2 regions of the Streptomyces sp. O3 genome follow, and region 2 is predicted to be linked to the other one. Evidence: predicted binding sites of a transcription regulator. Region 2 holds the regulator's gene; the other holds the start of a gene.
What was found. Region 2 encodes HrcA, which represses chaperone genes, less so after heat shock. Its sites were predicted from a motif close to TTNGCACTCNGNNNNNCNGAGTGCNAA; they were not measured.
Positions count from the first base shown of each region.

Region 1: the regulator HrcA is predicted to act here: its motif matches at 9,605-9,631, upstream of groL (chaperonin GroEL).

Region 1 covers NZ_JBTVYK010000006.1:103,708-119,394, forward strand. The annotation lists gene cdgB (diguanylate cyclase CdgB) at 1-110, opposite strand, end outside; gene ACX6XY_RS05510 (flavin reductase family protein) at 523-1,005, shown strand; gene arfB (alternative ribosome rescue aminoacyl-tRNA hydrolase ArfB) at 1,048-1,482, opposite strand; gene ACX6XY_RS05520 (ABC transporter substrate-binding protein) at 1,646-2,911, shown strand; gene ACX6XY_RS05525 (DUF3263 domain-containing protein) at 3,038-3,292, shown strand; gene otsB (trehalose-phosphatase) at 3,366-4,280, shown strand; gene ACX6XY_RS05535 (alpha,alpha-trehalose-phosphate synthase (UDP-forming)) at 4,374-5,777, opposite strand; gene ACX6XY_RS05540 (glucosyl-3-phosphoglycerate synthase) at 5,896-6,843, opposite strand; SAM riboswitch class I at 6,976-7,120, shown strand; gene thrC (threonine synthase) at 7,138-8,451, shown strand; gene ACX6XY_RS05550 (MoaD/ThiS family protein) at 8,502-8,777, shown strand; gene ACX6XY_RS05555 (cold-shock protein) at 9,198-9,401, shown strand; gene groL (chaperonin GroEL) at 9,757-11,379, shown strand; gene ACX6XY_RS05565 (alanine/glycine:cation symporter family protein) at 11,552-13,027, shown strand; gene ACX6XY_RS05570 (alanine/glycine:cation symporter family protein) at 13,220-14,665, shown strand; gene ACX6XY_RS05575 (hypothetical protein) at 14,845-15,150, shown strand; gene ACX6XY_RS05580 (twitching motility protein PilT) at 15,360-15,687, opposite strand, start outside.
Region 2 covers NZ_JBTVYK010000008.1:101,014-116,700, forward strand. The annotation lists gene ACX6XY_RS06715 (S41 family peptidase) at 1-80, opposite strand, end outside; gene ACX6XY_RS06720 (16S rRNA (uracil(1498)-N(3))-methyltransferase) at 191-937, opposite strand; gene ACX6XY_RS06725 (nitronate monooxygenase) at 934-2,010, opposite strand; gene dnaJ (molecular chaperone DnaJ) at 2,123-3,262, opposite strand; gene hrcA (heat-inducible transcriptional repressor HrcA) at 3,263-4,279, opposite strand; gene ACX6XY_RS06740 (MBL fold metallo-hydrolase) at 4,468-5,199, shown strand; gene ACX6XY_RS06745 (DUF3097 domain-containing protein) at 5,234-6,043, shown strand; gene hemW (radical SAM family heme chaperone HemW) at 6,057-7,289, opposite strand; gene ACX6XY_RS06755 (AMP-dependent synthetase/ligase) at 7,374-9,263, opposite strand; gene lepA (translation elongation factor 4) at 9,461-11,326, opposite strand; gene rpsT (30S ribosomal protein S20) at 11,527-11,793, shown strand; gene holA (DNA polymerase III subunit delta) at 12,265-13,257, opposite strand; gene ACX6XY_RS06775 (hypothetical protein) at 13,296-13,541, opposite strand; gene ACX6XY_RS06780 (ComEC/Rec2 family competence protein) at 13,637-15,687, opposite strand, start outside.

The DNA.
Region 1 (15,687 bases), on a different contig from region 2:
ACCGTCTGCAGCGTGTCCGCCAGGCTTCGCGCCGTGTTCAGGTCGGCGACCACCTGATGCAGCTGCCGCAGGGTCGCAAGACGGACGTAGGGCTCCGACTCGGTCTCCATGCTTCGCTCTCCCCGAGACCTCGACAGCAACTCCAGGATCCACAGTCCTCAGCGTCTGGTGGCTCTCACGCGGCCTCAGCCACTGAATCACAGCGAGCAGCTCAGTCGGTACACAGGGTCAACGAAATATGAGTCCTGTGACTCAAGTCACAGCGAGGGGTGAAGGGGTGGGGAGTGGGGGCGTGGTGCCTCTGTACGTTTTCTGAACGCAAACTGGTTGGTATGTGCACAGTGTGCGGTCGGGGCTACGGTCCTAGGACCGCACTCCGTCCAGGGCCCGATGCGGGGCCGCCGCCGACCCGGTTAGCGTGCTGGCGTGCTGAAGACTTCCGCCGCCCCACGCGTCCCCCGCCCCCCGGAGCAGCCCGCTGTGCATCCTGATGGGGTGAGCAACGACGACTTCCGCGCCGCGATGTCCCGGCTGGCCGCAGGCGTGGTGCTGGTGACCGCGCGTGAGGCGGCGCTCGCCGACGACGGGCCCGCGGGCGAGGACGTGGGCATGACGGCGACCGCCTTCATGTCCGTGTCGCTCGATCCGCCGCTGGTCATGGTCAGCCTGCGGGAGGGCTCCCGGATGGACGACCTGCTCGCCGAGCAGCCGCTGTGGGGGGTGTCGGTGCTCGCCGAGAGCCAGCGGCACATCGCGGGGCGCTTCGCGATGAAGGGGCGGATCAGTGACCGGCTGCTCTTCGAGGACATCGCGTACGTACGGGGGGAGTGGTCCGGGGCGCCGCTGGTGGGCGGGGCGCTGGCGACCCTGGAGTGCCGTACGGAGCAGAGCGTGCGGGCGGGGGACCACACGCTGGTGATCGGCCGGGTGCTGAGCGCGGAGCTGCCGAGCGCGGACGGCGGGCCGCTGATGTACTTCCGGGGCCGGTACCGGCAGTTGGGCTGACCGGTCTCATCAGCCTTGTCGGTCTTATCGGTCTTATCGGTCCTACCAATCCCGGCCGGAGCGGCCTCGTTTGGTCTCGCTGCGGGCCTTCTTCTGGCGCAGCCGCCGCTCGTTGACGCCTCGGGGGATCTTCGTCGGGCGCCGTGGCTTCGGTGGCGGCGCGGTGGCCTCGGCCAGCAGGGACGCGAGCCGGGTGGCCGCCATCTCGCGGTTGCGCCACTGCGAGCGGTGCTCGGACGCGTGTACCGCGATCACCCCGTCGACCAGCCGGGGCGCGAGCCGCTCCAGGGCGCGCCGCTTCCAGACCTCGGGCAGTGACGCGGTGTTCGCCAGGTCGAAGCGGAGCTCCGCCTTTGAATCACTGGTGTTCACATGCTGCCCGCCGGGCCCGGATGACCTGGAGAAACGCCAGACCAGCTCGGCCTCCGGCAGGGAGACCGAACCGCGGATGACGTAGGGACCAGGCATACCCGCCATGATTCCGTGCCGCCCGGCCCCCGTCATCTCTTTTTGCGAGTGGTGTAGACCTCCATGCGGCGGCTGGTGTAGACCTCCCGGTGAACAGAAGGGGAACGCCCCGTTCATACAATCGGACGTCGCGGGGACTGACCGACCGAAATACACGAGAGTGGGAAAAGCTGTGCACCGGCGGACAACAGGGCTGATCGCGGCGGCGGCCGCACTGGGCATGACGGCCACACTGGCCGGTTGCAGCAGTACGGGGTCCGGCGGTGAGGTCACGCTCAAGCTCGTGGCCGCCGACTACGGGGACAGCCCGGAGAACAGCTCCAAGCACTACTGGAACAGCCTGGTCAAGGAGTTCGAGAGCAAGCACTCCGGCATCAAGGTCGATGTCACCGTGCTGCCCTGGACCGACGTCGACGCCAAGGTCGCCGAGATGGCCGACAAGGGCGAGGCGCCCGACATGGCGCAGATCGGCGCCTACGCCGACCACGCCGCCAAGGACCGCCTCTACCCCGTCGACGAACTGCTCTCCATATCCGTGCAGTCCGACCTGCTCTCCACGCTCACATCGGCGGGCGAGGTCAGGCGGGTCCAGTACGGCATGCCGTTCGCCTCGTCGACCCGGCTGCTCTTCTACAACAAGGAGCTGTTCAAGGCCGCCGACATCGAGCCGCCGACGACCTGGAACGAGCTCGCCGCCGCCGCGCGGTCCCTGAAGGACAGCGGGGTGAAGACGCCGTTCGCACTGCCGCTCGGACCGGAGGAGGCGCAGGCCGAGACCATGCAGTGGCTGCTGAGCGGCGGCGGCGGTTACACCGACCACGTCGGTACGTACACGCTGGACTCGACGGAGAACATCAACACCTTCAAGTGGCTGAAGGACGAGCTGGTCGGCAAGGACCTGACCGGCCCGGTGGCGCCGGGCAAGCTCAACCGGCAGAAGGCCTTCGACGCGTTCGCCGACGGCGAGGTCGGCATGCTCAACGGCCACCCCACGCTGATGCAACAGGCCGAGAAGAAGGGCGTGAAGTACGGCATGGTGCCGCTGCCCGGCATCAACGGCAAGGCCAAGGCCACCATGGGCGTCGCCGACTGGATGATGGCCTTCAAGCGGAACGGTCACCGTAAGGAGATCGGCACGTTCCTCGACTTCGTCTACGGCGAGAAGCAGGTCCTGGACTTCTCGCTCCGCTACGACATCCTGCCGGTCACCAGCTCCGCGTCCGACGCGCTGGCGGCCGACCCGAAGCACAAGGCGCTGGGCGAGTTCCTGGGCGAGCTGCCGACGTCCGAGCTGTACCCGGTGGGCAAGACGTCCTGGGCCGGGGTGAGCGCGGACATCAAGAAGAAGATCGGCAAGGCGGTCGAGCCGGGCGGCAACCCGGTGACGCTGCTCAAGGAGATGCAGAACGCGGCGGTGGCGGCGGACAGCGCGGCGTAGCTGGCGGCGGTCGCGGTTGCGGTTGCGGTCCGGTCGTGGTTCCGGTCGCGGCCCCGGCTGCGGTCGCCGGTCACGGGGCGAGTGTCAGTGGGCGCGGTTACGGTGCGGGGTATGAGTGAGCGGGGTATGAGTGAACAGACCGGTCGCTCGGACCGCCCTGGCCTCTCCGAGCGCGATGCCGCCGTGCTCGCGGTGGAGCGGCGGAGCTGGCCCGGCGCCGGGGCCAAGGAGCGGGCCATACGGGAGCGGCTCGGCATCTCGCCCACCCGCTACTACCAGCTGCTCGGCGCGCTCATAGACGACCCGCGCGCCCAGGCCCACGACCCGGTGACGGTGAACCGGCTGCGGCGGCTGCGGGACGCGCGGCGGGCGCGCCGCTGAAGTCTGTGCGCGGTATGTGAGACGGGTTCGCGCGCGAGGCGTGCGGCACGCCGCGGCTGGATAGGGTCGGGGCATGGGCAGCAGCCATCCGTACTCCCATCCGCACTCCCGCTACTCCCGTTCGTCCGGCCGTGTGCCTGATCTGCCGACGCCCGTGACCGCCGCCGGACGCGAGGGCCTGGCCGCGCTCGTCGCCCGGCCCGAGCGCGCGGTGGTGGCCCTCGACTTCGACGGCACCCTCGCCGAGATCGTGCCCGACCCGGAGCGGGCGCGGGCGCACCCGGACGCGGTACCCGCGCTGGCCGCGCTGGCGCCGCGGGTCGGCTCGGTCGCGGTGGTGACCGGGCGTCCGGCCGGGGTCGCCGTACGGTACGGCGGCTTCGCCGGGGTGCCGGGGCTCGACCACCTGGTGGTGCTCGGGCACTACGGCGCGGAGCGCTGGGACGCCGTGTCCGGCCGGGTGCGGGCGCCCGAGCCGCACCCCGGCGTCGCCGCGGTCCGCGCCGAGCTGCCCGGCTTCCTGGACGCGCTGGGCGCGTGGCACGGCAGCTGGATCGAGGAGAAGGGCCGGGCGCTCGCCGTGCACACGCGGCGGGCGGCGGACCCCGAGGCGGCGTTCGCCGCGCTGCGGGGGCCGCTCGGTGAGCTGGCCGCGCGGCACGGGCTCGTCGTCGAACCGGGGCGGCTCGTGCTGGAGCTGCGGCCGCCGGGCGTCGACAAGGGCGCCGCGCTCACGGCGTATCTGCGGGAGGTGTCCGCCGAGTCCGTGCTGTACGCCGGGGACGATCTCGGTGACCTGGCCGCGTTCGCGGCGGTCGAGAAGGCGCGGGGGGAGGGGGTGCCGGGGGTGCTGGTGTGCAGCGGGAGCGACGAGGTCCGCGAGCTGGCCGACCGCGCGGACCTGGTCGTCGACGGCCCGTCGGGGGTGGTGGGCCTGCTGGCCGCGCTCGCGTCGCGAGTGGCCGACTCCAGCCCGTCCGGCGATTGAGGACATCGGTCAAGCCGTCCGCAGGCCATGCGGCGAAGCCGCGAAGGCCACCGTCGGGAAGAGGCGGGGCCGGGCGGAGGACCGATCCCTGGCTCAGCCGCGCAGCTCTTGCAGCTGGTCCAGGAACCAGCGTTCCGGGGGCAGCGCCGTCGCCGCCGCGGCCAGCCGCTTCGTGCGCTCCGCGCGCTCGGCCGTCGGCATCGTGAGCGCGGTGTGCAGCGCCTCGGCCGTGCCCGACACGTCGAACGGGTTCACCACCACCGCGTCGTCGCCGAGCTCCGCGCACGCCCCCGCCTCCCGCGACAGCACCAGCGCGCACCCCTCGTCCGAGACGACCGGCACCTCCTTGGCGACCAGGTTCATCCCGTCCCGGATCGGGTTGACCAGCGCCACGTCCGCCAGCCGGTACGCGGCCAGCGACCGCGCGAAGTCGTCCCGCACATGCAGGACGACCGGCGTCCAGCCCGCGGTGCCGTACGCCGCGTTGATCTCCGCGGCGACCCGCGACACCTCCGCCGTATAGGCCCGGTAGACGTCCAGGTCCTGCCGGGACGGATAGGCGAACGCGAGGTGCACCACGCGCTCGCGCCACTCGGGGTGCGAGTCGAGCAGCAGCCGGTACGCGTGCAGCCCGCGCACGATGTTCTTGGACAGCTCCGTACGGTCCACCCGGACGATGGTCCTGCGGTCCGCCGCGCCGATCTGCTCCCGCAGCCCGGCCAGCCGCTCCTCGACGTCGGCCCGCCCCGCCCGCTCCCGCAGGAAGTCCGCGTCCGCGCCGAGACCGTGCACCCCGATCCGGGTGCCGTCCAGCGCGTCCGGACCCAGTACGCCCTCGGCGCACCCCGTGAACGCGTCCGCCCAGCGCCGGGTCAGAAAGCCCAGCCGGTCCGCGCCGAGCATCCCGCGCAGCAGCCGCGCGGCGATGTCGTCCGGCAGCGTCCGGAAGTAGTCCAGCGGGGCCCACGGGGTGTGCGAGAAGTGCCCGATCCGCAGGTCGGGGCGGAGCTCGCGGAGCATCCCCGGCACCAGGGCCAGGTGGTAGTCCTGCACCAGCACCGCCGCGCCCGGCGCGGCGGCGTCGGCCAGCGCCTCGGCGAAGGCGCGGTTGTACGTCTCGTACGCGGCCCACTGCCGCCGGAACTCCGGGCCGAAGGAGGGCTCAAGCGGCGTCTGGTACAGCATGTGGTGGACGAACCACAGCACCGAGTTGGCGACCCCGTTGTACGCGTCGGCGTGCACCCCGGCGTCGATCGCCAGCATCCGTACGCCCGCCTCGCCGACGCCCCGCCGCACCGCCTCGCGGTCCCCGTCGCCCAGCGCCGCGCAGACCCACAGCGCGTCCGTGTCCGGGCCGATCGCGGACAGCCCCGAGACCAGCCCGCCGCCGCCGCGCCTCGCGTCGAGCGTGCCGTCCTCGCGTACGGCGTAGCTGACGGGGCCGCGGTTGGACGCGACGAGTACCTGGGCCTGGTGCGCGGAAGCCTCGGACGACATGCGCCCTACCTAGCCCGTGACGTAATGGTTCAAACGTGCGGACGGCACGCCGTGTCGCACGACGCACCGGTCACGTGACACGCCGGTCACGCGACGCACCGGTCACGTGACACGCCGGTCACGCGACACGGCGGGTGGTGTACTCGACGATCTCCGTCATCGGCGGGCGCTCCTCCGTGTCCACGGCGTGGGTCCGCGGCTCGAACCCGTCCGCGCCCCGCTCGAACTGCGTCAGCCTCGGGCGTACGAGGTGGCCGCGGGCCAGCCGCAGCTGCGCGGTCCGGTAGATCGCCGCGGCCATCCGGCCCAGCGCCCGGCCGTCCTGGTGCCGGTGCTTGCGCACCCCGATGTCCACCTGCGCCAGCGCGTCGAGGCCCACCGTGTGCAGCGCGTCCACCAGCAGCCCCAGCTCCACGCCGTACCCGACCGGGAACGGCAGCCGCTCAAGCAGCGTCCGGCGGGCCGCGTACTCGCCGCCCAGCGGCTGCACGAAACCGGCCAGCAGCGGCCAGTGCAGATTGAGCAGCGGCCGCGCGACCAGTTCCGTGACCCGGCCGCCCTGGTCGGTCGCCTCGCCGAGCGGTCGGTCGTACATGCCCTTCACGAACTGCACGTCCGGCTCGGTGAGCAGCGGGCCGGCGATGCCGGTGACGAAGTCCGCGGAGAACTCCCGCAGGTCCGCGTCCACGAAACAGACGATGTCGCCGCTGGTCACCAGGAGCGAGCGCCACAGCACCTCGCCCTTGCCCGGCAGCGCGGGTATCCGCGGCAGGATCGCGTCCCGGTGCACGACCCGCGCGCCCGCGGCGGCGGCCACAGCGGCCGTACGGTCCCGCGAACCGGAGTCGATCACCACCAGCTCGTCGACGAGCGGGGCCGCCGGCGCCATCAGCTCCCGCCGGATCGTGGCGACGATCTCGCCGACGGTCTCCTCCTCGTCCAGCGCGGGCAGCACCACGCTGACCCGGCCGCCGGGCCGTACCTTGGCCGCCAGCAGCTCGTCCAGCGGGCGGTCGGACACGGACCAGGAACGCCTGGTCAGCCAGCGCTCCACCTCATCGAGCACGTTCGGGTTCTCCCTGCATGATCCATCTCGCGGTTCGGACGACTATCTCAACTGTCAGGGCCTTCGGTTACAGTCTTGAACAACGCGGACGACCGTCGCATGCCGGGGGCCGTCCAGCGCACAACTTCATACCGCTCATCCAGAGGGGCAGAGGGATACGGCCCGTTGAAGCCCCGGCAACCCTCCAGTCAGTACTCGTGCGTCCGAAGCGAGGCTCCTGACTCGGGAAGGTGCCAATTCCGTCTTGCGGCGAAGTGCGTCGTAAGGAAGATGAGGAGAAAGGGCCTCGCCTCCATGGCTGTGCAATCCGTCGAAGCAACCACCACTGGCAGCACCTCCGGCACCCCCGCCGCGACCGTCTCGCTCGGTCCCGCCGCGGCTCTCTCCTGTCGCGAGTGCGGCGAGCGCTTCCCGCTCGGCCCGATCTTCGCCTGCGCGCTGTGTTTCGGCCCGCTCGAAGTCGCGTACGAGCTTCCCACCGGTGACCCCGAGGCCCTGCGCCAGCAGATCGAGGCGGGCCCGAACAGCATCTGGCGCTACGCCCCGCTGCTGCCCGTCCCGGCCGACGTCGCCGACAAGCCGAACCTGAACCCCGGCTTCACCAAGCTGGTCAAGGCCGACAACCTCGCCCGCGAACTGGGCGTCACCGGCGGCCTGTTCATCAAGGACGACTCCGGCAACCCGACCCACTCCTTCAAGGACCGGGTCGTCGCGATCGCCGTCGAGGCCGCCCGCGCCTTCGGCTTCACCACCCTGTCCTGCTCGTCGACCGGCAACCTCGCGGGCGCCGTCGGCGCGGCCGCCGCCCGCTCCGGCTTCCGGTCCTGCGTGTTCATCCCGCACGACCTGGAGCAGGGCAAGGTCGTCATGGCCGCGGTGTACGGCGGCGAGCTGGTCGGCATCGAGGGCAACTACGACGACGTCAACCGCTTCTGTTCCGAGCTCATCGGCGACCCGCTGGGCGAGGGCTGGGGCTTCGTCAACGTCAACCTGCGCCCGTACTACGGCGAGGGCTCCAAGACCCTGGCGTACGAGATCTGCGAGCAGCTCGGCTGGCGGCTGCCCGACCAGATCGTCATCCCGATCGCCTCCGGATCCCAGCTCACGAAGATCGACAAGGGGTTCCAGGAGCTGATCAAGCTGGGCCTGGTCGAGGACCAGCCGTACAAGATCTTCGGCGCCCAGGCGGAGGGCTGCTCGCCGGTCTCCACCGCCTTCAAGGCCGGGCACGACGTCGTACGGCCGCAGAAGCCGGACACCATCGCCAAGTCCCTGGCGATCGGCAACCCGGCCGACGGCCCGTACGTCCTGGACATCGCGCGGCGCACCGGCGGCGCGGTGGAGGACGTCGACGACGAGCAGGTCGTCGACGCGATCAAGCTGCTCGCGCGGACCGAGGGCATCTTCGCGGAGACCGCGGGCGGCGTGACGGTGGGGGTGACCCGGAAGCTCATCGAGGCGGGGCTGCTCGACCCGGCCCTGACCACGGTCGTGCTCAACACCGGTGACGGGCTCAAGACGCTGGACGCGGTCGCCCCGACCTCGCAGGCCACCGCCGTGATCAAGCCCTCGCTTGACGCGTTCCGGTCCGCTGGCCTGGCCGACTAGTCACCTTCCCGCCCCGTCCCCCGCCCCACCCTGAAGTCTGGAGAACCACCGTGAGCGTCAAGGTCCGCATCCCCACCATCCTCCGTACGTACACCGGCGGCGAGTCCGAGGTGACGGCCGAGGGCGCGACCCTCGCCGAGGTCATCGCCGACCTGGAGAAGAACCACACCGGCATCGGCGCCCGCGTCCTGGACGACACGGGCAAGCTGCGGCGCTTCGTGAACGTGTACGTGAACGACGACGACGTGCGCTTTGAACAGGGCCTGGAGACGGCCACGCCGGACGGCGTGGGCGTCTCCATCATCCCGGCCGTCGCGGGCGGCTGACGGCGCGTCGAACCCTCACAGAATCACCCCCTCGGCAAGAAGCGGAGGGGGTGATTCTGCATGGTTGAGCGCGGTAGAGTTGGGAATACTGCTCCACTTCGCGCGAAGAGTGTGCCGAGAGCATATGAGAAGTGCCAGGCACTCCGACGAGAAGCAGCCAAATCACTGAGTCCGTTTGCACCTTGCGTTCCCTTTTGCCTGGCCCGACTTGCCCCGAGTCCGTCGAAACCTCCGGATACTTCCGATCAGGCGTGCCCAGATTTCTCGTCCGATTGACCTGTTGCAGAGGGCAGTTGGGCAGATACATTCAGCCGCGGTCGACGCGTTCCGGCGCACACCCCCACCTGTCTGGGGAGTGAGGTCTGACCCGGATTCGCGAAGTGCGGATCCGCGCAAGGGCCAGTAATAGGGGAGTTAGGCATGGCTCAGGGCACCGTCAAGTGGTTCAACGCGGAGAAGGGGTACGGCTTCATCGCGGTCGACGGTGGTGCGGATGTTTTCGTCCACTACAGCGCGATCCAGATGGACGGGTACCGCACCCTGGAAGAGGGTCAGCGAGTCGAATTCGAGATCTCGCAGGGCCAGAAGGGTCCGCAGGCGGACATGGTCAAGCTCGCCGTCTGATCCAGGCGCGATCGGCCACCGACGCACTCACGCACTCGCGCACTCACGCACTCGCGCACGAGAGGTCCGTACCCGTCACGGGTGCGGACCTCTCGCGCTGACCACCCCCGAACGTCAGGGGGGTGATGCCCTCCACCCTCGGGCGCGCCTGGGATCTGCCAGACCCGCTTGCACTCGCAGGGGTCGAGTGCTAATCATTGGCGTTAGCACTCTCCCAGTGAGAGTGACAGAAGGACTGGGTAGGCGAGGCCCGCAGGCCGGGTGGGGCAAGGAACCACACAGGCAGGCAGGCCGTCCGTCGCGGGCGCCCGCACAGTCCGTCGCCATCCACCCCAGTCCGGGAGGACCACTTCACATGGCCAAGATCATCGCGTTCGACGAGGAGGCACGGCGCGGTCTCGAGCGCGGGATGAACCAGCTCGCCGACGCCGTCAAGGTCACCCTCGGCCCCAAGGGCCGCAACGTCGTCCTCGAGAAGAAGTGGGGCGCCCCCACGATCACCAACGATGGTGTGTCCATCGCCAAGGAGATCGAGCTCGAGGACCCGTACGAGAAGATCGGCGCCGAGCTGGTCAAGGAGGTCGCGAAGAAGACGGACGACGTCGCCGGTGACGGCACGACGACCGCGACCGTCCTGGCCCAGGCCCTGGTCCGCGAAGGCCTGCGCAACGTCGCGGCCGGCGCCAACCCGATGGCCCTGAAGCGCGGCATCGAGAAGGCCGTCGAGGCCGTCTCGGGCGCCCTGCTGGAGCAGGCCAAGGACGTGGAGACCAAGGAGCAGATCGCTTCGACCGCCTCCATCTCCGCCGCCGACACCCAGATCGGCGAGCTGATCGCCGAGGCCATGGACAAGGTCGGCAAGGAAGGCGTCATCACCGTCGAGGAGTCCCAGACCTTCGGTCTGGAGCTGGAGCTCACCGAGGGTATGCGCTTCGACAAGGGCTACATCTCGGCGTACTTCGCCACCGACATGGAGCGTATGGAGGCCGTCCTCGACGACCCGTACATCCTGATCGCCAACTCCAAGATCGGCAACGTGAAGGACCTCCTTCCGCTGCTGGAGAAGGTCATGCAGTCCGGCAAGGCGCTGCTGATCATCGCCGAGGACCTTGAGGGCGAGGCCCTGTCGACCCTGGTCGTCAACAAGATCCGCGGCACCTTCAAGTCCGTCGCCGTCAAGGCTCCGGGCTTCGGCGACCGCCGCAAGGCGATGCTGAACGACATCGCCATCCTCACCGGCGGCGAGGTCATCTCCGAGGAGGTCGGCCTCAAGCTCGAGAACGCCACCATCGACCTGCTGGGCCGCGCCCGCAAGGTCGTCATCACCAAGGACGAGACCACCATCGTCGACGGTGCCGGTGACAGCGAGCAGGTCAACGGCCGGGTGAACCAGATCCGCGCCGAGATCGAGAACAGCGACTCGGACTACGACCGCGAGAAGCTCCAGGAGCGCCTGGCGAAGCTCGCCGGCGGCGTCGCCGTCATCAAGGCGGGCGCGGCCACCGAGGTCGAGCTCAAGGAGCGCAAGCACCGCATCGAGGACGCCGTTCGCAACGCGAAGGCGGCCGTCGAGGAGGGCATCGTCGCCGGCGGTGGCGTGGCCCTGCTGCAGGCCTCCTCGGTCTTCGAGAAGCTGGAGCTGGAGGGTGACGAGGCGACCGGCGCCAACGCCGTGAAGCTCGCCCTGGAGGCCCCGCTCAAGCAGATCGCCGTCAACGGCGGCCTTGAGGGCGGCGTCGTCGTGGAGAAGGTGCGCAACCTGGCCGTCGGCAACGGCCTGAACGCCGCGACGGGCGAGTACGTCGACATGATCGCCGAGGGCATCATCGACCCGGCGAAGGTCACCCGCTCCGCGCTGCAGAACGCCGCGTCCATCGCCGCGCTGTTCCTCACCACCGAGGCCGTCATCGCCGACAAGCCGGAGAAGGCCGCCCCGGCGGCTCCGGGCGGCATGCCGGGCGGTGACATGGACTTCTGATCCCTCGCGGATCAACTGTCCTGAGCAGTACGCAGGGGCGGCACCCTCCGGAAGGAGGGAGCCGCCCCTGTGGCTTTGCCCTGTGGCTTTCCCCTGTGGCGTTTCTCTCGGCGGGTCCGCCACGGCCCGATCTGGTGCGTGCGGCATGTTTTGCGGGGATAAGGTCCCGTACGTGAACACGCTCGACTCCGTGATCGTCAGCATCAACGATTACTTCTGGACCTATCTGCTCATCCCCCTCGTGGTCGGCGCGGGACTGTACTTCACGGTCCGCTCCAGGGGCGCGCAGTTCCGGATGATCCCCGAGATGCTGCGCGTGATGCGGGACAAGCCGACCCCCGGCGCCGACGGCTCCAAGCCGATCTCGTCCTTCGCCGCCTTCACCATCTCGGCCGCCGCCCGCGTCGGCACCGGCAATATCGCCGGTGTGGCCACCGCGATCACCGTCGGCGGGCCCGGCGCGGTGTTCTGGATGTGGGTGATGGCGCTGGTCGGCGGCGCGTCGGCGTTCGTCGAGTCCACTCTCGCGCAGCTCTACAAGGTGCGGGGCAAGGAGCCGGGCACCTTCCGCGGCGGCCCCGCGTACTACATGCGGTACGCGCTGCGGCGGCCCTGGCTCGGGGTGCTGTTCGCGGTCACCATCACGGCGACCTTCGGGTTCGTGTTCAACGCGGTGCAGGCCAACACCATCGTCGCGGTCGGCGCGGGCTCGCTCCCGAGCGGCGGCGAAGGCTGGTTCCCGGCGGCCGTGGGCCTGGCGCTCGTCCTGCTGCTCGGCGCGGTCATCTTCGGCGGCGTACGGCGCATCGCGACCGTGACGAGCTGGCTGGTCCCCGTCATGGCCGTGGTCTATCTGCTGCTCGGCGCGGCGGTGGTGCTGCTGAACGTCGGCGACCTCGGGCGGGTGCTCGCGGACATCGTGGGCGGCGCGTTCGGCTTCCGCGAGGTCGCGGGCGGCGCGGTCGGCGCGGCGATCCAGCAGGGCGTACGGCGCGGCATGTTCTCCAACGAGGCGGGCCTGGGATCCGCGCCCAACGCGGGTGCGACAGCCGCGGTCTCGCACCCGGTCAAACAGGGTCTGGTGCAGGCGCTCGGCGTCTTCTTCGACACGATGCTGGTCTGCACGATGACCGCGTTCGTCATCCTGACCGCCAACCCCACGCTGGCCGGGCGGCAGGGCGCGGACCTCACGCAGTCCGCGCTCTCCGACACGCTGGGCGGCTGGGCGGGACACGCGCTGACCATCGTCGTGTTCATGCTCTGCTTCAGCACCCTGATCGGCAACTACTACTACGGCGAGTCCAACCTCCAGTTCATGAACGGCGGCAAGCGCGTGCTGACCGGCTACCGCGCGCTGGTCCTGGGCGTCGTCTTCCTCGGCGCGCTGGGCTCGGTGAGCGTGGTGTGGAACCTCGCCGACGTCTTCATGGGCTTCATGGCCCTGGTCAACATGGCCGCGATCCTGCCGCTGTCGGTGATCGCCTTCCGCCTCCTGAACGACTACCAGGCGCAGCGCGGGGCGGGCCTGGACCCGGTCTTCACGCGGGACCGCGTCCCCGGCCTGCCGGGCGTGCAGTGCTGGGAGCCGGAGCCGGGGCCGGAGCCGGGGCTGGCGGGGGCCGCTCAGCCCCGTAAAACCCTGGACTGACCTGCGACGTCTCATTGTGTGAGATAGCCCACTATATGGGGGTCTGGGCAGGGACCAAGGTCCCTGCCTACAGTCCTGTCACTTGTTAGAAGTGGAAGAGCGTCTTCCCAAGGTCGACGGCCACCCGCGTACGCGATCCGTACCGCGCCGTTCGCACCGATCCCCCCACCCACAGGACCGGGACGCACTCGCATGAGCACGTTGAACACCTGGATCGTCGACATCAACGATGTCTTCTGGACCTATCTGCTGATCCCTCTCGTGGCCGTGGCAGGCCTGTATTTCACTCTCCGGTCGAAGGCCGTGCAGCTGCGGCTGGTCCCGGAGATGTTCCGGGTCGTGAAGGAGAAGCCGAAGAGCGGCGTCAGCCCGTTCGGGGCCTTCACGATCTCGGCCGCCGCGCGTATCGGCACCGGCAATATCGCCGGTGTGGCCACCGCGATCACCATGGGCGGGCCCGGCGCGGTGTTCTGGATGTGGATGATGGCGCTGGTCGGCGGCGCGTCGGCGTTCGTCGAGTCCTGTCTCGCGCAGCTCTACAAGACGCGCGGCAAGGAGCCGGGCACCTTCCGCGGCGGCCCCGCGTACTACATGGAGCGCGCCCTGGGGAAGCGCTGGCTCGGTGTGCTGTTCGCGGTGCTGATCACCCTGACCTTCGGTTTCGTGCTCACCGCGGTGCAGTCGAACACGATCACGGTCGCCGCCGACGGCTCCTTCGGCGGGGTCGACTCGGCCTGGTTCACGCCGGTGCTCGGCATCATCCTGGCCGTGCTGCTCGGCCTCGCGGTGTTCTTCGGCGTGAAGCGGATCGCCTCGGTCACCAAGGTCCTGATCCCGGTCATGGCCGCGGTCTACCTGCTCGTCGGTCTGGTCGTCGTCCTGCTCAACATCGGCTCGGTGCCGGGGATGCTCGGCGACATCGTCGCCGGTGCGTTCGGCTTCCGCGAGGTCGCGGGCGGCGCGGTCGGCACGGCGATCCTCCAGGGCGTACGGCGCGGCATGTTCTCCAACGAGGCGGGCATGGGCTCGGCCCCGAACGCCGCGGCCGCGGCGGAGGCCTCGCACCCGGTCAAGCAGGGCCTGGTCCAGACCCTGGGCGTCTACTTCGACACGCTGGTCATCTGCACCATGACCGCCCTGGTCATCCTCAGCGCGAACCCGACGCTCGGCACCCGCGGCGGCGCGGACGTCACGCAGTCCGCGTTCAACGACGCGCTCGGCTCCTGGGCCGGGCACCTGCTGACCGTCGTCGTCTTCATGGTCGCCTTCAGCTCCATGATCGGCAACTACTACTACGGCGAGTCCAACATCGAGTTCATCACCCGCAGCAAGTCGGTGCTGACCGGCTACCGCGCGCTGGTCCTGGCCTGCGCGGTGCTCGGCGCGATGGGCTCGGTCAGCGTGGTCTGGAGCCTCGCGGACATCACGATGGGCGCGATGGTCCTGGTCAACCTGCTCGCGATCCTGCCGCTGTCGGTGATCGCCTTCCGCCTCCTGGACGACTACCTGGCGCAGCGCCGCGCGGGCCTGGACCCGGTCTTCACCCGCGACCGCGTGCCCGGCCTGAAGGGCGTCGAGTGCTGGGACCCGAAGGACGCGCCCGCGCAGGACAAGATCCCGGCGGACGTGACGCGCTGACCCGCGCCAGTAACCGCTGAAGGGCGGCATCCCCTGCCGGGGGTGCCGCCCTTCAGCGTTGTCGGCAGCTGTTCTCACGGGATTGCTAAATCGGACTGTGGTCCGATACTGTCCTGAGCCGTAAGGGGACTGTAGTCCGAATCCCGTCAACTGCGGTAACCAGTGAAAGGATTGACGCCATGTCACGTTACGCGAAGGCGCTGAGCTCTCTCGCCACCGTCGCTCTCATGACCGTCGGCGGGCTCGCGATCGCGCCCGCCGCGCAGGCGGCCCCGGCCCCGGCCGCGCAGACTCAGGCCACGCAGACTCAGGCCGCGCCGACCGCCAGCGGCACCTGGGTGTACTACGGCAGCTACAACAACAAGTACGACACCTGCATGGAGGCGGGGAAGAGCTACGCCAAGTACTTCGGGTACAAGGGGTACAAGTGCGTGAGCTACCCCCACCACGGCTATGTGGAGTGGAGGCTTTACCTGCTGCGGTGACCATCCTGCCGCCCCGCTTGCCGAGGCGTGCCCGACCCGCCATATGAGTGGTCGAGCACGCCTCTTGGCGTACCCGCGCCTGAATCGCGGACGCCGGGTTCAGTCCCGCAGAGTCTCGATCATGCGCACGAGGGCGGCGGGGTCCACGCCGCAGTTTCTGGCGGCCGCTACCTCGGCGATGGCGGCGAACAGGGTGGCTCGGTACGCGGTCATGGCAGGGCGATCCTCAGGTGCGGGCGGTCGGCCGCTGCGGCCAGGGAGCGGATGTCCCCGAGGTCGTCGGTGAGTACGGGGGCGTCGCCGTGCACGATGGCGGCCAGTACGACGCTGGCGTCGACCACGTCGGAGCTGCCGTCGGCGTGGCAGAGGTCGGCGGCGGCCTTGGCCACGCCCTCGGACAGGGGCAGGACGCGGCAGCCCCGCAGAACCCGGTGCAGTATCGCGGCCTGAGGGCGTCGGTCCCAGGACTGCGCCAGGACTCCGGCGGGGACGAGGGGTACCCGGCCCGATGCCAGGATGTCGTCGTGGCGGGAGAGG
Region 2 (15,687 bases):
ACCCAGACGTCGTCTTCGGCGGTGAAGGCGATCAAGTCGCCCTGGATATGCGGAAACCGGAGGTAGGCAGGGTGCGTCACGAGGTCACCCTAGGCAGCGGGCGTGCGCGGCGGCCAGTGGTTTCGCTCGCTTCGCGCGTCGCCGCTCGCGCGTCGCCGCTCGCGCGTCGCGTGCGTGGTCGCCGACCGGGTTACGCCCAGCGGCCGGTGCGGCCCAGGAGGAGTGCGGTCGCCGCGGTGCCCGCCGTCGAGGTGCGCAGGACACTGCGGCCCAGCCGGTACGGTCGCGCCCCGGCCTCGGCGAACAGCGCCAACTCCTCGGGGGACACGCCTCCTTCAGGTCCGACCACGAGCACGATGTCGCCGGAGGCGGGGAGTTCGGCGGTGGCCAGCGGCTCGCTGGCGCAGTCGCGGTCCTCGTGCAGGACGGCGGCGAGGTCGGCCCGCGCGAGGAGCGCCGCGACCTGCTTGGTGGTCGCGGCGTCCGCGACGTCCGGGAAGCGCACTCGACGCGACTGCTTGCCCGACTCGCGTGCGGTGGCCCGCCACTTGCCGAGCGCCTTCAGGCCGCGGTCGCCCTTCCACTGGGTGATGCAGCGGGACGCCGACCACGGCACGATCGCGTCGACCCCGGTCTCCGTCATGGTCTCCACGGCGAGTTCCCCGCGGTCGCCCTTGGGGAGCGCCTGGACGACGGTGATCCGGGGGGCGGGCTCGGGCTCGTCGGCGGCGGCGCTCAGGTCCGCCACGACGAGCCGGTCCTTGCCTTCGGCGGCCCGCACCACGCCCTCGGTCCAGCGGCCCCTGCCGTCGGTGAGGACGACGTGCTCGCCGGGGCGCAGCCGCTTCACCGAGACGGCGTGCCGCCCCTCGGGGCCGTCCAGGACGAATTCGGGCCCGTCCGGCACCTGGTCCACCACGAACACCGGCGCCGTCATGACGCGTTCCCTTCGGTCAAGGTCCCCTTGGCGGCCGCGAGTTCGGACGCCAGCACCTCGACGAGGCGGCCGGCCGGGAGTTCGCGGGCCATGCGGTGGCCCTGCCCGGCCCACAGCGCCATGCCCTGCGCGTCGCCGGTGCGGGCGGCGGTCTTGCGGAGGCCGCTGGTCAGGTGGTGTATCTGGGGGTACGCGGCCGGGGCGTAGGGGCCGTGTTCCCGCAGGAAGCGGTTGACCAGGCCGCGGGCGGGGCGGCCGGTGAAGGCGCGGGTGAGTTCGGTGCGGACGAACAGCGGGTTGGTCAGGGCCTGTTTGTGCAGGGGGTGCGCGCCGGACTCCGGGCAGGCCAGGAACGCGGTGCCGAGCTGGGCCGCGTCGGCGCCGGCCGCCAGGGCTCCGGCGAGCTGCGCGCCGCGCATCAGGCCGCCGGTGGCGATGAGCGGCAGCTGTACGGTCTCGCGTACCTGCGCGATCAGGGAGAGCAGCCCGATACCGCCGCCGTCGGCCTCGGGGACGTCGCGGTGGGTGCCCTGGTGGCCGCCCGCCTCGATGCCCTGCACGCAGAGCGCGTCGGCGCCCGCCCACTGTGCGGCGGCCGCCTCCTCGGGTGTGGTGACCGTCACGACGGTGAACGTCCCGACCCGCGCGAAGGCGTCCAGCACGTCGCGGGTCGGGCAGCCGAAGGTGAAGGACACGACCGGTACGGGGTCCTCCAGGAGGATGGCGAGCTTGGCGTCGTAGCCGTCGTCGAGTCCGCCTTCGGCGATGTCGCCGAGCGGGGTCTCGTACCAGGTGGCCTCGCCCGCGAGCTGTTCCGCGTAGACCTCGACGGCGGCCGGGTCGGCCTGGTCGGGCTGCGGCAGGAACAGGTTGACGCCGAAGGGTCTCGCGGTGAGCCCGCGCAGCTGTTTGATCTCCTGGTACATGCCGTCGGCGGTCTTGTACCCGGCCGCGAGGAAGCCGAGGCCGCCGGCCTCGCACACCGCGCCCGCCAGCGGCGGGGCGGCGGCTCCGCCCGCCATGGGAGCCTGCACGATCGGGTACCGGCAGAGATCGGTCAGCGCGGAGGACATGCCAGCATCGTGCCACGTCCCCCACACAGCACCGAATCGAACGCTCCGCCCCTCCCCCGGCCTCGTCGAAGGCATCGCCCCCGGCCAGGAGAAACGACCGCGAACCCCGCGCCTACCGCCCGTTGAAGGCGTCCTTCAGGCGCGAGAACAGCCCCTGCTGCCCCGGCTGGAACTGGCCCGTCGGGCGTTCCTCACCGCGCAGGGCCGACAGTTCCCGCAGCAGGCGTTCCTGCTCGGCGTCGAGCTTGGTCGGGGTCAGCACCTCGACGTGGACGATGAGGTCGCCCCGGCCGCCGCCGCGCAGATGCGTGACGCCCCGCCCGTGCAGCGGGACCGACTGCCCGGACTGGGTGCCGGGCCTGATGTCGATCTCCTCCAGGCCGTCCAGGGTCTCCAGCGGCACCTTGGTGCCGAGCGCGGCGGCCGTCATCGGAATGGTCACCGTGCAGTGCAGATCGTCGCCGCGCCGCTGGAAGACCGGGTGCGGCAGCTCGTGGATCTCGACGTAGAGGTCGCCGGCGGGGCCGCCGCCGGGGCCGACCTCGCCCTCGCCCGCCAGCTGGATCCGGGTGCCGTTGTCCACACCGGCCGGGATCTTCACGGTCAGGGTGCGCCGCGAGCGCACCCGTCCGTCGCCCGCGCACTCCGGGCACGGCGTCGGCACCACCGTGCCGAAGCCCTGGCACTGGGGGCACGGCCGCGAGGTCATGACCTGGCCCAGGAAGGACCGGGTGACCTGCGACACCTCACCGCGGCCGCGGCACATGTCGCAGGTCTGCGCCGATGTGCCGGGCGCCGCGCCCTCGCCAGAGCAGGTCGAGCACACCGTCGCGGTGTCGACCTGGATGTCCTTCGTGGTGCCGAAGGCCGCCTCGTCGAGCTCGACCTCAAGGCGGATCATCGCGTCCTGGCCGCGCCGCGTGCGCGAGCGCGGGCCGCGCTGGGAGGAGGCCCCGAAGAACGCGTCCATGATGTCGGAGAAGTTGCCGAAGCCACCGGCTCCGAAGCCCGCGCCACCAGCACCGGCGCCCGCCTGCGAAAGCGGGTCCCCGCCGAGGTCGTAGACCTGCTTCTTCTGCGGGTCCGACAACACCTCGTACGCGGCGTTGATCTCCTTGAAGCGCTCCTGCGTCTTGGGATCGGGGTTGACGTCCGGGTGCAGCTCGCGCGCGAGCCTGCGGAACGCCTTCTTGATCTCATCCTGGGAAGCGTCGCGGCGCACGCCGAGTACGGCGTAGTAGTCCGTGGCCACTTACGACTCCGCCAGGATCTGTCCGACGTAACGTGCCACTGCGCGTACTGCTCCCATCGTTCCGGGGTAATCCATGCGGGTCGGTCCGACCACGCCGAGCTTGGCGACTGCCTCGCCGCCCGAACCGTAGCCGACCGACACGACGGACGTGGAGTTGAGGCCTTCATGGGCGTTCTCATGCCCGATTCGTACGGTCATGCCCGGATCCTTGGCCTCGCCGAGCAGCTTGAGGAGCACGACCTGCTCCTCAAGCGCCTCGAGCACCGGCCGGATCACGAGCGGGAAGTCGTGCCCGAAGCGGGTGAGGTTGGAGGTGCCGCCGATGACCAGGCGCTCCTCCGTCTCCTCGACCAGGGTCTCCAGCAGGGTGGAGAGCACGGTCGAGACCGTGCCGCGGTCCTCCGCCTCGAAGGACTCGGGCAGATCCTGCACCAGCTGCGGTACGTCCGTGAAGCGGCGCCCGGCGACCCGGCTGTTGAGCCGGGCCCGCAGATCGGCGAGCGAGGCCTCGCCGAACGGAGCGGGGCAGTCCACATGACGCTGCTCGACCCGGCCGGTGTCGGTGATCAGCACCAGCATCAGCCGGGCGGGCGCGAGCGCGAGCAGTTCGACATGGCGGACCGTCGAGCGGGTCAGCGAGGGGTACTGCACCACCGCGACCTGCCGGGTCAGCTGCGCGAGCAGCCGGACCGTGCGGGCCACGACGTCGTCCAGGTCCACCGCGTGATCCAGGAAGCTCTGGATGGCGCGCCGCTCGGGCGCGGTCATCGGCTTGACGTCCGCGAGCTTGTCGACGAACAGGCGGTAGCCCTTGTCCGTCGGGATCCGCCCGGCGCTGGTGTGCGGCTGGGCGATGAAGCCCTCGTCCTCCAGCGCGGCCATGTCGTTGCGTACGGTCGCGGGCGACACCCCGAGGTGGTGCCGCTCGGTGAGCGCCTTGGAGCCGACCGGCTCCTCGGTTCCGACGTAGTCCTGGACGATGGCGCGCAGCACCTCGAGCCTTCGTTCACTGAGCATCCGCGCACACCTCCAGTTGTCTTCCCCCGCGGCCCCGCCCCGGTCGCTGTCACGGCTTTCGCTTGGCACTCACCACGGGCGAGTGCCAACATTCCCGCAGCCAGTGTACGGCCGACGGGTACCGGCCAGGCAAGGGCGGTCGGGTCTGGTGCCGTGCCGCCCCGGCTGCCTGGGGTTAGCGTCTCCCCATGGGGTTGACTCAGGAAGAGCCGGGCTGGGAGCGACTGTCCGCATCGGTGGCCAGGCGGCGGCTGCCGATCTGGGACTGCACCGTCGGCCTGGTCGCGGGTGACAGGGCCGCTCTGGCGGTTGACGCGGGGTCCACGCTGCGCGAGGGCGCCGAGGTGCGCGCGCAGACCCAGCGGCTGCTGGGCGACGACCGCCGGGTCACCCACCTCGCCCTGACCCACCCGCACTTCGACCATGTGCTGGGCGCGGCGGCCTTCGCGGGCGTCGAGGTGTACGGGGCGGTCGGTCTCGACGCGGTCTTCGACCAGGGCCGGGACGACCTTCTCGCGGAGGCGGTACGGCATGGCGCGGACCGGCCCGGTGTGGCCGAGGCGGTGGACCTCCTGGTGCGCCCGCACCATCTGGTGTGCGCCGAGTGGACCCTGGACCTGGGCGGGGTGCGGGTGCTGCTGGCGAACGTCGGCCCCGGACACACCGGGCACGACCTGGCCGTGCTGGTCCAGGGCACGGACGCTCCGGAGATCGTCTTCTGCGGCGACCTGGTGGAGGAGTCGGGTCCGCCGCAGGCGGGGCGCGACGCGATGCCCACGCGGTGGCCGCACGCCCTGGACCGGCTCCTGGAGCTGGGCGGCGAGGACGCGCTGTATGTACCCGGCCATGGATCCGTGGTGGATGCGGCTTTTGTCCGCGCGCAGCGCGAGGAGCTGGCGGCCCGCTTCGGCGTGTCGTGAGCGGCGGCCCCGAGATCTTCCTATCGTCGTCCGAATGCGCAGCTACCATCCCGATCTGACCCCGCCCTGGAAGAAGCGGCAGGCCGTCCCGGAGATCCCGGCCGACCGCGACCTGGTGGTCGAGGAGGCGGCCACCGGTTTCTGCGGCGCAGTGGTCCGCTGTGAGGCGGGCACGGTCACCCTGGAGGACCGCTTCGGCAAGCACCGGGTCTTCCCGCTCGAACCGCGCGGCTTCCTGCTGGACGGCCAGGCGGTCACCCTGGTCCGTCCCTCCCCCGCCGCGCCGGCGCGCCCCGCCCGCACGGCGTCCGGCTCGGTCGCCGTGCCCGGCGCGCGGGCCCGAGTCGCCCGCGCGGGGCGGATCTATGTGGAGGGCCGCCATGACGCGGAGCTGGTGGAGCGGGTGTGGGGCGATGACCTGCGGATCGAGGGCGTCGTCGTCGAATACCTGTCGGGGGTCGACGACCTGCCCGCGATCGTCGCGGAGTTCGCCCCCGGCCCCGACGCGCGGCTCGGCGTCCTGGTCGACCACCTGGTCCCCGGCTCCAAGGAGTCCCGGATCGCGGCCGCCGTCTCGCACGAGCACGCGCTGATCGTCGGCCATCCGTACATCGACGTGTGGGAGGCCGTGAAGCCCTCGTCGGTGGGTATCGACGCATGGCCTCGGGTGCCGCGTGGGCAGGACTGGAAGGCGGGGGTGTGCGCGGCGCTGGGCTGGCCGCCGAACACGGGGGCCGCGTGGCAGCGGATCCTCTCCTCCGTCCACTCCTACAAGGACCTGGAACCCCAGCTCCTGGGCCGCGTCGAGGAACTGATCGACTTCGTCACAGCGCCGACGCCCTGAGCGGCGGCGGCGCTCAGTCGACCAGGTCCCGCACCACCGCGTCCGCGAGCAGCCGCCCCCGCAGCGTGAGGACGGCGCGCCCGGCGTCGTACGCGGAAGCCTCCAGCAGCCCGTCCGCCAGCGCCCGCCGGGACGCCGCCAGCCCCTCCGCTCGCAGCAACGTCAACGGACATCCCTCGCGGAGCCGCAGCTCCAGCAGGATCCGCTCGACCCGCCGGTCCTCGTCCGGCAGCACCTCGCGTCCGGCTCCGGGCGAGCGCCCCTCGGCCAGCGCCTGCGCGTACGCGCCCGGATGCTTGACGTTCCACCACCGCACCCCGCCCACGTGGCTGTGCGCGCCGGGCCCCGCGCCCCACCAGTCGGCCCCGCGCCAGTACAGCTCGTTGTGCAGGCAGCGCCCGGCGTCCGAGGTGGCCCAGTTGGACACCTCGTACCAGGAGAAGCCCGCCCGCGACAGCGTCTCCTCGGCGATCAGATAGCGGTCCGCGTGGACGTCGTCGTCCGTCATCGGCACCTCGCCGCGACGGATGCGGCGGGCCAGCTGGGTGCCCTCCTCGACGATCAGGGCGTACGCCGACACATGGTCGGGCCCGGCGTCGACGGCCGCGTCCAGGGACGCCCGCCAGTCGTCGTCGGACTCGCCCGGCGTGCCGTAGATCAGGTCGAGGTTGACATGCGAGAACCCGGCCGCGCGCGCCTCGGCGACGCAGGCCTCGGGCCGTCCCGGCGTGTGCGTACGGTCCAGGACCTTCAGCACGTGCTGCCGGGCGCTCTGCATCCCGAAGGAGATCCGGTTGAAGCCTCCGGCGCGCAGCTCGGCGAGGTAGGCGGGGTCGACGGACTCGGGGTTGGCCTCCGTCGTCACCTCGGCGCCGTCCGCGAGTCCGAACTCGTCGCGGATCGCGCCGAGCGCCGCGACCAGGTCGGACGCGGCGAGCAGCGTCGGCGTGCCGCCGCCGACGAAGACGGTCCGCACCGGGCGAGGGTCGTCGCCGAGCACCTTGCGGGCGAGCCGGATCTCCTCGACGAGGATCGAGGCGTAGTTGTCGCGCGAGGCGAGCGCGCCGCCGGTGCCGCGCAGCTCGCTGGCGGTGTACGTGTTGAAGTCGCAGTAGCCGCAGCGGGTCGCGCAGTACGGGACGTGCAGATAGAACCCGAGGGGCCGCTCGGCGGCGCCGGTCAGCGCGGATGCGGGCAGCGACCCGTCGTCGGGCACGGGTTCGCCGTCAGGCAGTACGGAGGGCATGCCCCCATTGTCCGGCACGGCGGGAGCGGCCCGCGCAGGACCGCTCCCACCGAGATCCGACCAGACCGTCAGCCAGCCAGTCAGTCAGTCCTCACGCGTACCCGCGTACATCTCATCGATCAACGCACGGTACTCACGCTCGACGACCGGACGCTTCAGCTTAAGGCTGGGCGTGAGCTCGCCGTGCTCCACGTCGAGGTCACGCGGGAGCAGCCGGAACTTCTTGATCGTCTGCCAGCGCTGGAGCCCCTCGTTGAGCTGCCGCACATAGCCGTCGATGAGGGCGACCGTCTCCGGCGCCGCCACCACGTCGGCGTACGTCTTGGCGCTGAGCCCCTGCTCCTCGGCCCAGCCCATGACCGACGGCTCGTCGAGGGCGATCAGCGCGGTGCAGAAGTTCCGGTCCGCGCCGTGCACCAGGATGTTGGAGACGTACGGGCAGACGGCCTTGAACTGTCCCTCGACCTCGGCGGGGGCGACGTACTTGCCGCCGGACGTCTTGATGAGGTCCTTCTTGCGGTCGGTGATGCGCAGATAGCCGTCCGCGGAGAGCTCGCCGATGTCGCCGGTGTGGAACCAGCCGTCCGGCTCCAGGACCTCCGCGGTCTTCTCGGGCAGCCCGTGGTAGCCCTGCATGATGCCGGGGCCGCGCAGCAGGATCTCGCCGTCGTCCGCGATCCGCACCTCACAGCCGGGCAGCGGCTTGCCGACGGTGCCGGTGCGGTAGGCCTCGCCCGGATTGACGAAGGAGGCGGCGCTGGACTCGGTGAGTCCGTACCCCTCCAGGATGTGGATCCCGGCGCCGGAGAAGAAGTAGCCGATGTCCGGGGCGAGCGCGGCGGAGCCGGAGACCGCGGCCCGCAGCCGCCCGCCGAACGCCTCGCGCAGCTTGCCGTAGACGAGGGTGTCGGCGACCTTGTGCTTGGCGGAGAGCCCGAACGGCACCGAGGCCGAGCCGGTGCGGCGGAAGTTGTCCTGCGAGACCTGGGCGTACTCGCGGGCGACGCCCGCGGCCCACTTGAAGATCTTGTACTTGGCGCCGCCACCGGCCCGCGCCTTGGCCGCGACGCCGTTGTACACCTTCTCGAAGATGCGGGGCACGGCCGCCATATAGGTCGGCTGGACCACCGGCAGATTCTCGATGATCTTGTCGATGCGGCCGTCCACGGCGGTGACGTGGCCGATCTCGATCTGGCCCGAGGTGAGGACCTTGCCGAAGACGTGCGCGAGCGGCAGCCAGAGGTACTGCACGTCGTCGGGCCCGAGCAGCCCGGTCGCGGCGATCGCCTTGGCCATGTACGACCAGTTGTCGTGCGGCAGCCGGACGCCCTTGGGCCTGCCGGTGGTGCCGGAGGTGTAGATCAGCGTGGCGAGCTGGTCCTTGGCGATCGCCGCGATCCGCTCGCTGACGGCGTCGGGGTGCTTCTCGAGGTACGCCGCTCCGCGGGTCTCCAGCTCGGCGAGCGAGAGCACCCAGCCCTCCGGGTCGCCCTCGGCCGCCTGGGCGTCCGCCTCGTCGATCACCACGACGTGCTGGATCTCGGGCAGCTCGGCGCGGCGCTCCCGCACCTTGGCCAGCTGCTCGGCGTCCTCGGCGATCAGCACCCTGCTGCCGGAGTCGGCGAGGATGTACGCGGAGTCCTCGGTGTTGGTCGAGGGATAAACCGTGGTAGTGGCCGCACCCGCGCACAGGACGCCGAGGTCGGCGAGAATCCACTCCACACGGGTGTTGGACGCGAGGGCGACGCGCTCCTCGGGGCTGACGCCGAGGTCGATCAGTCCGGCGGCGATGGCGTAGACCCGCTCGGCCGCCTGCGCCCAGCTCAGCGACTTCCAGTCGTCCGGGCCCTCGCCCGAGGCCGGGGGCACCGGATAGCGGTAGGCCTCCCCGTCCGGCGTGGCCGCGACCCGCTCCTGGAACAGGGTGGCGACGCTGGGCGGTCGGTTCTCGATCAAAGTCTGACTGTCGCTCACAACATCCTCCGGGCCCGCGGCAGTGCAGTCGACTGCGGCCACTTGTTTAACTGGCGAGTAACCTTGAGCAGTGATCAGGGTAGAGCCCGTTCGCCCGACGCGTAAGAGGCCGCGACCTGTCACTTTCCACAAACCCCGAACAGCCGACGGGCCCACCGCGCGTCAGCGCGGCAGGCCCGTCACACATTCCTCACGCCCTACTTCTTCTTGGACGCACCCTCGTCACTGGAGAGCACCGCGATGAAGGCCTCCTGCGGAACCTCCACGGAACCGACCATCTTCATCCGCTTCTTGCCCTCCTTCTGCTTCTCCAGGAGCTTCCGCTTACGGGAGATGTCGCCGCCGTAGCACTTGGCGAGCACGTCCTTGCGGATGGCCCGGATGGTCTCGCGGGCGATGACCCGCGAACCGATCGCCGCCTGCACCGGGACCTCGAAGGCCTGGCGCGGGATGAGTTCCCTGAGCTTGGCGACCAGCCGCACCCCGTACGCGTACGCCTGGTCCTTGTGGGTGACGGCCGAGAAGGCGTCGACCTTGTCGCCGTGCAGCAGGATGTCGACCTTGACGAGCGACGCGCTCTGCTCGCCGGTGGGCTCGTAGTCCAGCGAGGCGTACCCGCGGGTCTTTGACTTCAGCTGGTCGAAGAAGTCGAAGACGATCTCCGCGAGCGGCAGGGTGTAGCGGATCTCGACCCGGTCCTCGGACAGATAGTCCATGCCGAGCAGCACACCGCGACGCCCCTGGCAGAGCTCCATGATCGAGCCGATGAACTCGCTGGGGGCGAGAATGGTGGCCCGCACGACCGGCTCGTACACCTGGTCGATCTTGCCCTCGGGGAACTCGCTCGGGTTGGTGACCGTGTGCTCGGTGCCGTCCTCCATGATCACGCGATAGACCACGTTGGGGGCCGTGGCGATCAGGTCGAGCCCGAACTCCCGCTCCAGCCGCTCCCGGATGACATCCAGGTGCAGCAACCCGAGGAAACCCACCCGGAAGCCGAAGCCGAGGGCCGCGGAGGTCTCCGGCTCGTAGACCAGCGCGGCGTCGTTCAGCTGGAGCTTGTCCAGGGCCTCGCGCAGGTCCGGATACTCCGAGCCGTCCAGCGGGTACAGCCCCGAGAACACCATGGGCTTGGGGTCCTTGTACCCGCCCAGCGGTTCGGTCGCACCCTTGGAAAGACTGGTGATCGTGTCACCGACCTTGGACTGCCGTACGTCCTTCACCCCGGTGATCAGATAGCCGACCTCACCGACGGCGAGACCGTCGGCCGGGAGCATCTCCGGCGAGTTGGTCCCGATCTCCAGCAGCTCATGAGTCGCACCAGTAGACATCATCTTGATGCGCTCACGCTTGTTGAGCTGCCCGTCGACAACACGGACATAAGTGACCACACCGCGATACGAGTCATAGACCGAGTCGAAGATCATCGCGCGAGCCGGAGCGTCCGCCACACCGACCGGAGCCGGAACGTCCCGCACTACCCGGTCAAGCAGCGCGTCCACGCCCACACCGGTCTTCGCGGAGACCTTCAGCACGTCCTCCGGCTGGCAGCCGATCAGATTGGCGAGCTCCTCCGAGAACTTCTCCGGCTGGGCGGCCGGCAGGTCGATCTTGTTGAGCACCGGAATGATCGTGAGGTCGTTCTCCATCGCCAGATACAGGTTGGCGAGGGTCTGGGCCTCGATCCCCTGGGCGGCGTCGACCAGCAGGATCGTCCCCTCGCAGGCGGCGAGGGAGCGGGACACCTCGTACGTGAAGTCCACGTGGCCCGGAGTGTCGATCATGTTGAGGATGTGGGTCGTGTCCCGGCCCTCACCCTCGGTGGGCGCCCAGGGCAGCCGGACCGCCTGGGACTTGATCGTGATGCCGCGCTCGCGCTCGATATCCATTCGGTCGAGGTACTGAGCACGCATCTGCCGCTGCTCGACCACCCCGGTCAGCTGAAGCATCCGGTCGGCGAGCGTGGACTTGCCGTGGTCGATGTGCGCGATGATGCAGAAGTTGCGGATCAACGCCGGGTCGGTCCGACTCGGCTCGGGCACGTGGGTAGGAGTCGCGGGCACGCAGGGTCCTGATTCTTGAGAACGTCTGCAGCTCTCTGCAGCCTCGGATCATTACGTAGCCCCTATCGTCCCATGAGCGGCGCCCGGCGCTCGGTTTGGGCCGCCAAGAACGCTACTGGTAGCCTGGGCAGCTGTGCCTCGTGGCCCTCTCAAGCGACGTGGCACTCATCAAGATCATCGAACCTGTAAAGGCTCTTTTCGTGGCGAACATCAAGTCCCAGATGAAGCGGATCAAGACGAACGAGAAGGCGCGCCTGCGTAACAAGGCCGTCAAGTCCTCGCTCAAGACCGCTGTCCGCAAGGCTCGCGAGGCTGCCGCCGCCGGTGACGTCGAGAAGGCCACCGTGGCCCTCCGCGACGCCAACCGCCAGCTCGACAAGGCCGTCTCGAAGGGTGTCATCCACAAGAACCAGGCTGCCAACAAGAAGTCGGCGCTGGCTACCAAGGTTGCCTCCCTCAAGGGCTGAGCTCTCGATCTGATCGCCGGTGGGGACTCAGCGGGCCCTCTCATCCGCTCCCGACCGGCACCCCGGTCCGTACGCGATCTGCGTTCGCCACGCGGGTACGGGCCAACCAGCTTGACCGGAAGCCCCGGCGGGCGTTCTTCCCCAGAACCCCCCGCCGGGGCTTCGGCATGCCCAGGGCCCTTCGGGCCCAGGTCTCACGGGTTACCCCGTACCCCCTCCGGGGAGGGTGTCGCCCTGCGGCCCAGGCGAGATCGGTCACCGGGGTCGGTGGGGTTGTGCCCACCCGTTCCGCCTTTGCGGAACGTATGCCCACAACGGAAAGCCGCCCTCGGGCGTGAGGGGGTGGGGTGGGGGGTGCGAGCGGAGCGGGGACTGTGACCTGGGCAGCACGCGGTTCGCAGCTTCCGGGCAACCAGTCGCCGTGAGCACGTACCCCCCCCCCCACCCCCGCCCCACCACGAGACAGAACGCTCAGCGGCGGACGTCGCGGCTCCGCGCGGCACGGGCAATGGCGACCACGGCCTTCTCCAAGGCGTACTCCGGATCGTCCCCCCCGCCCTTGACCCCCGCATCGGCCTCCGCGACAGCCCGCAACGCGACCGCGACACCGTCCGGGGTCCACCCCCGCATCTGCTGCCGCACCCGATCGATCTTCCACGGCGGCATCCCCAGTTCACGCGCCAGGTCAGCGGGCCGCCCACCCCGAGCCGAAGACAGCTTGCCGATGGCCCGCACCCCCTGCGCCAGCGCACTGGTGATCAGCACGGGCGCGACCCCCGTAGCCAACGACCAGCGCAGAGCCTCCAGCGCATCGGCCGCCCTGCCCTCCACCGCCCGGTCCGCGACGGTGAAGCTGGAAGCCTCGGCACGCCCCGTGTAGTACCGGCCGACGACGGCCTCGTCGATCGTGCCCTCGACATCCGCCGTGAGCTGGCTGACCGCGGACGCCAGCTCCCGCAGATCGCTGCCGATCGCCTCGACCAGGGTCTGGCAGGCCTCCGCGGTAGCCGACCGCCCCAGCGTGCGGAACTCACCGCGCACGAACGCGAGCCGGTCGGCGGGCTTGGTCATCTTCGGGCAGGCGACCTCACGGGCGCCCGCCTTGCGCGCGGCGTCCAGGAGCCCCTTGCCCTTGGCCCCGCCAGCGTGCAGCAGAACCAGGGTGATCTCATCCGCGGGCGCGCCGAGATACGCCTTCACATCCTTGACGGTGTCGGCGGGCAGGTCCTGGGCGTTGCGCACCGCGACGACCTTGCGCTCGGCGAACAGCGAGGGACTGGTCAGCTCGGCGAGCGTGCCGGGCCGCAGCTGGTCGGGGGTGAGCTCACGCACGTCCGTGTCGGCGTCGGCCGCGCGCGCGGCCGTCACCACCTCCCGCAGGGCACGGTCGAGCAGCAGGTCCTCCTGGCCCACGGCAAGCGTGACAGGAGCAAGCGGGTCGTCGTTTCCGGGTTTCCTGGCCATCACGGCCAAGCATCCCACGCCCCACTGACAACGCAGGCCTACGGCTCCTCGCGCCAGCCGTCCCACTCGGCCGCGAACTCGTCCAGCTCCGCCGGGTCCAGCCGCCCCCGCGGGTCCTCGATCACCACCAGCCACTGCGCGTCCTCGGCGTCGTCCTCACCGGCCAGCGCGTCCCGGACGAGCTGAGGTTCATCGGCGACCCCGAAGCGCTCGCCGACGACCCGCGCCGCCTCCTCGGCTCCGTCACGGTCAGGGAGCACCAGCACATGCCTCACATCACTCACACGGCCATTTTCTCTCAGCCCCGTGCTACCGCGCGCAGCCCCGTGCTACCGCGCGCAGCCCCGCGCTACCGCGCGCAGCCCCGCGCTATCGCGTCTCAGCCCCGTGCTATCGCGCGCAGCCCCGCTCCCGCGCCGGTGACCGCGATCGCACCGTCCGTGTCGGTGCGCAGCACGGCCGCGCCCTGGGCCCGGAGCGCGGTCAGGGTGCTGGGGGCGGGGTGACCGTAGGAGTTGTCCGCGCCGCAGGAGATCAGGGCCAGCCGGGGCCGGACCCGGCGCAGCAGTTCGGGGTCCTGGTACGCGGACCCGTGATGGGCGACCTTCAGCACGTCGACCGGCCCCAGCCCAGGAGCGGCCCGCAGCAGTTCCCGCTGCGCGGGAGGCTCAAGGTCGCCCGGCAACAGCAGAGTCAAGCCCTGCACACGCACCAGAAGGGCGACGCTCGCGTCGTTGGCGTCCTCGGGAACGGGCCACGGGGGCGCCGGAGGCCACAGCACCTGCCAGCGCAGCGCGCCGACACGACGGCGCTCCCCCGCCTTGGCGCTGGTCAGCGGGATCCCCCGGCCCGCCGCCAGCGCGCGCACGAAATCGGCCTGTCCCGCCGGTTTCTGAACGACCGTGCCCTGGATCGCGCCGACCGCACGGCCCTTCAGCACTCCCGGCAGCCCCGCCACATGATCCGCGTGAAAGTGTGTGAGCACGACCAGCGAGATCCGGGTGACGCCCAGAGCGCGCAGGCAGCGGTCGGCGAGCGCCGGGTCGGGCCCGGCGTCGACGACCACGGCGGAGCCGTCCCCCGCGGCGAGCACCAGCGCGTCGCCCTGCCCCACATCGCACGCCACCGCGCGCCAGCCAGACGGCGGCCAGCCGGTGAGCACACGGTCCAACGGCAACGGCACGGGACGGACGATCACGAACACCAGCAGCAGGCAGCAGACGACGCCGAGCACGGGGCGGCCGAGCAGCCGCCGCCCGAGCGGGACGACGGCGGCCGTGGCCGCGGCGAGGAGCAGCCCGCCGCGCCAGCCGCCCGGCCAGTCGGCGTCGGCGCCGGGCAGCGCGGCTCCCGCCCTGGCGATGTCGGCGATCCACCCGGCGGGCCAACTCGCGCACCAGGCCACCGCCTTGGCCGCGAGCGGCGACACGGGGGCCACGGCCAGGGCGGCGAAGCCGAGCACCGTGGCGGGTGCCACCGCGAACTCGGCGAGCAGATTGCAGGGCACCGCGACCAGGCTGACATGCGCGGCGAACACGGCGACGACGGGCGCGCACACGGCCTGGGCCGCGGCCGCCGCGGCCAGCGCCTCGGCGATCCGGGGCGGCACCCCGCGCCGGCGCAGCGCCGCGCTCCAGCGCGGGGCGACGAGCAGCAGCGCCCCGGTGGCCAGGACGGAGAGGACGAAGCCGTAACTGCGGGCCAGCCACGGTTCGTAGAGCACCAGCAGCAGCACGGCGGCGGCCAGCGCGGGAAGCAGGGACCTGCGCCGCCCGGTGGCGATGGCGAGCAGCGCGATCAGCCCGCAGGCCGCCGCGCGCAGCACGCTGGGGTCGAGTCCGCACACGACGACGAAGCCGAGCGTCAGCGCGCCGCCGAGCAGGGCGGTCAGCCGCAGCGGGATGCCGAGCCGCGGCGCGAGCCCTCCGCGTTCGGCGCGCATGGCCATGCCGGGCGGCCCGATCAGCAGCGCCAGCAGAATCGCGAAGTTGGCTCCGCTGACGGCGAGCAGGTGCGTCATGTCCGTGGCGCGGAACGCCTCGCGCAGCTCGGACGGCACCCGCGAGGTGTCCCCGACGACCAGTCCGGGGAGCAGCGCGCGGGCGTCCGGCGGCAGGTCGTCGGTGGCCGCGCGGAGCCCGGCGCGCAGCCGCCCGGCGGCGCGCTGGAACACGGTGGGCGGTTCGACGACGTGCGGTGGCTCGTCGCCGTATACGCGCAGCACCGCGGCGATCGGGTCGCCGCCGCCCGGCAGCGGGGGCGCGAGCGTGGCCCGCGTCCTGATCCGGGTCGAAGGCAGCAGCGCGAGCCAGCGGTCGGCGGCGCGGCTCCGCACCGTCACCAGCACCGGTGTGCGGGTGACGGTGGCCGCGGTGCCGTCGCCGCTGACGCGGAGGACGTCGGCCCGCAGCACGACACCCGGCGGGATCG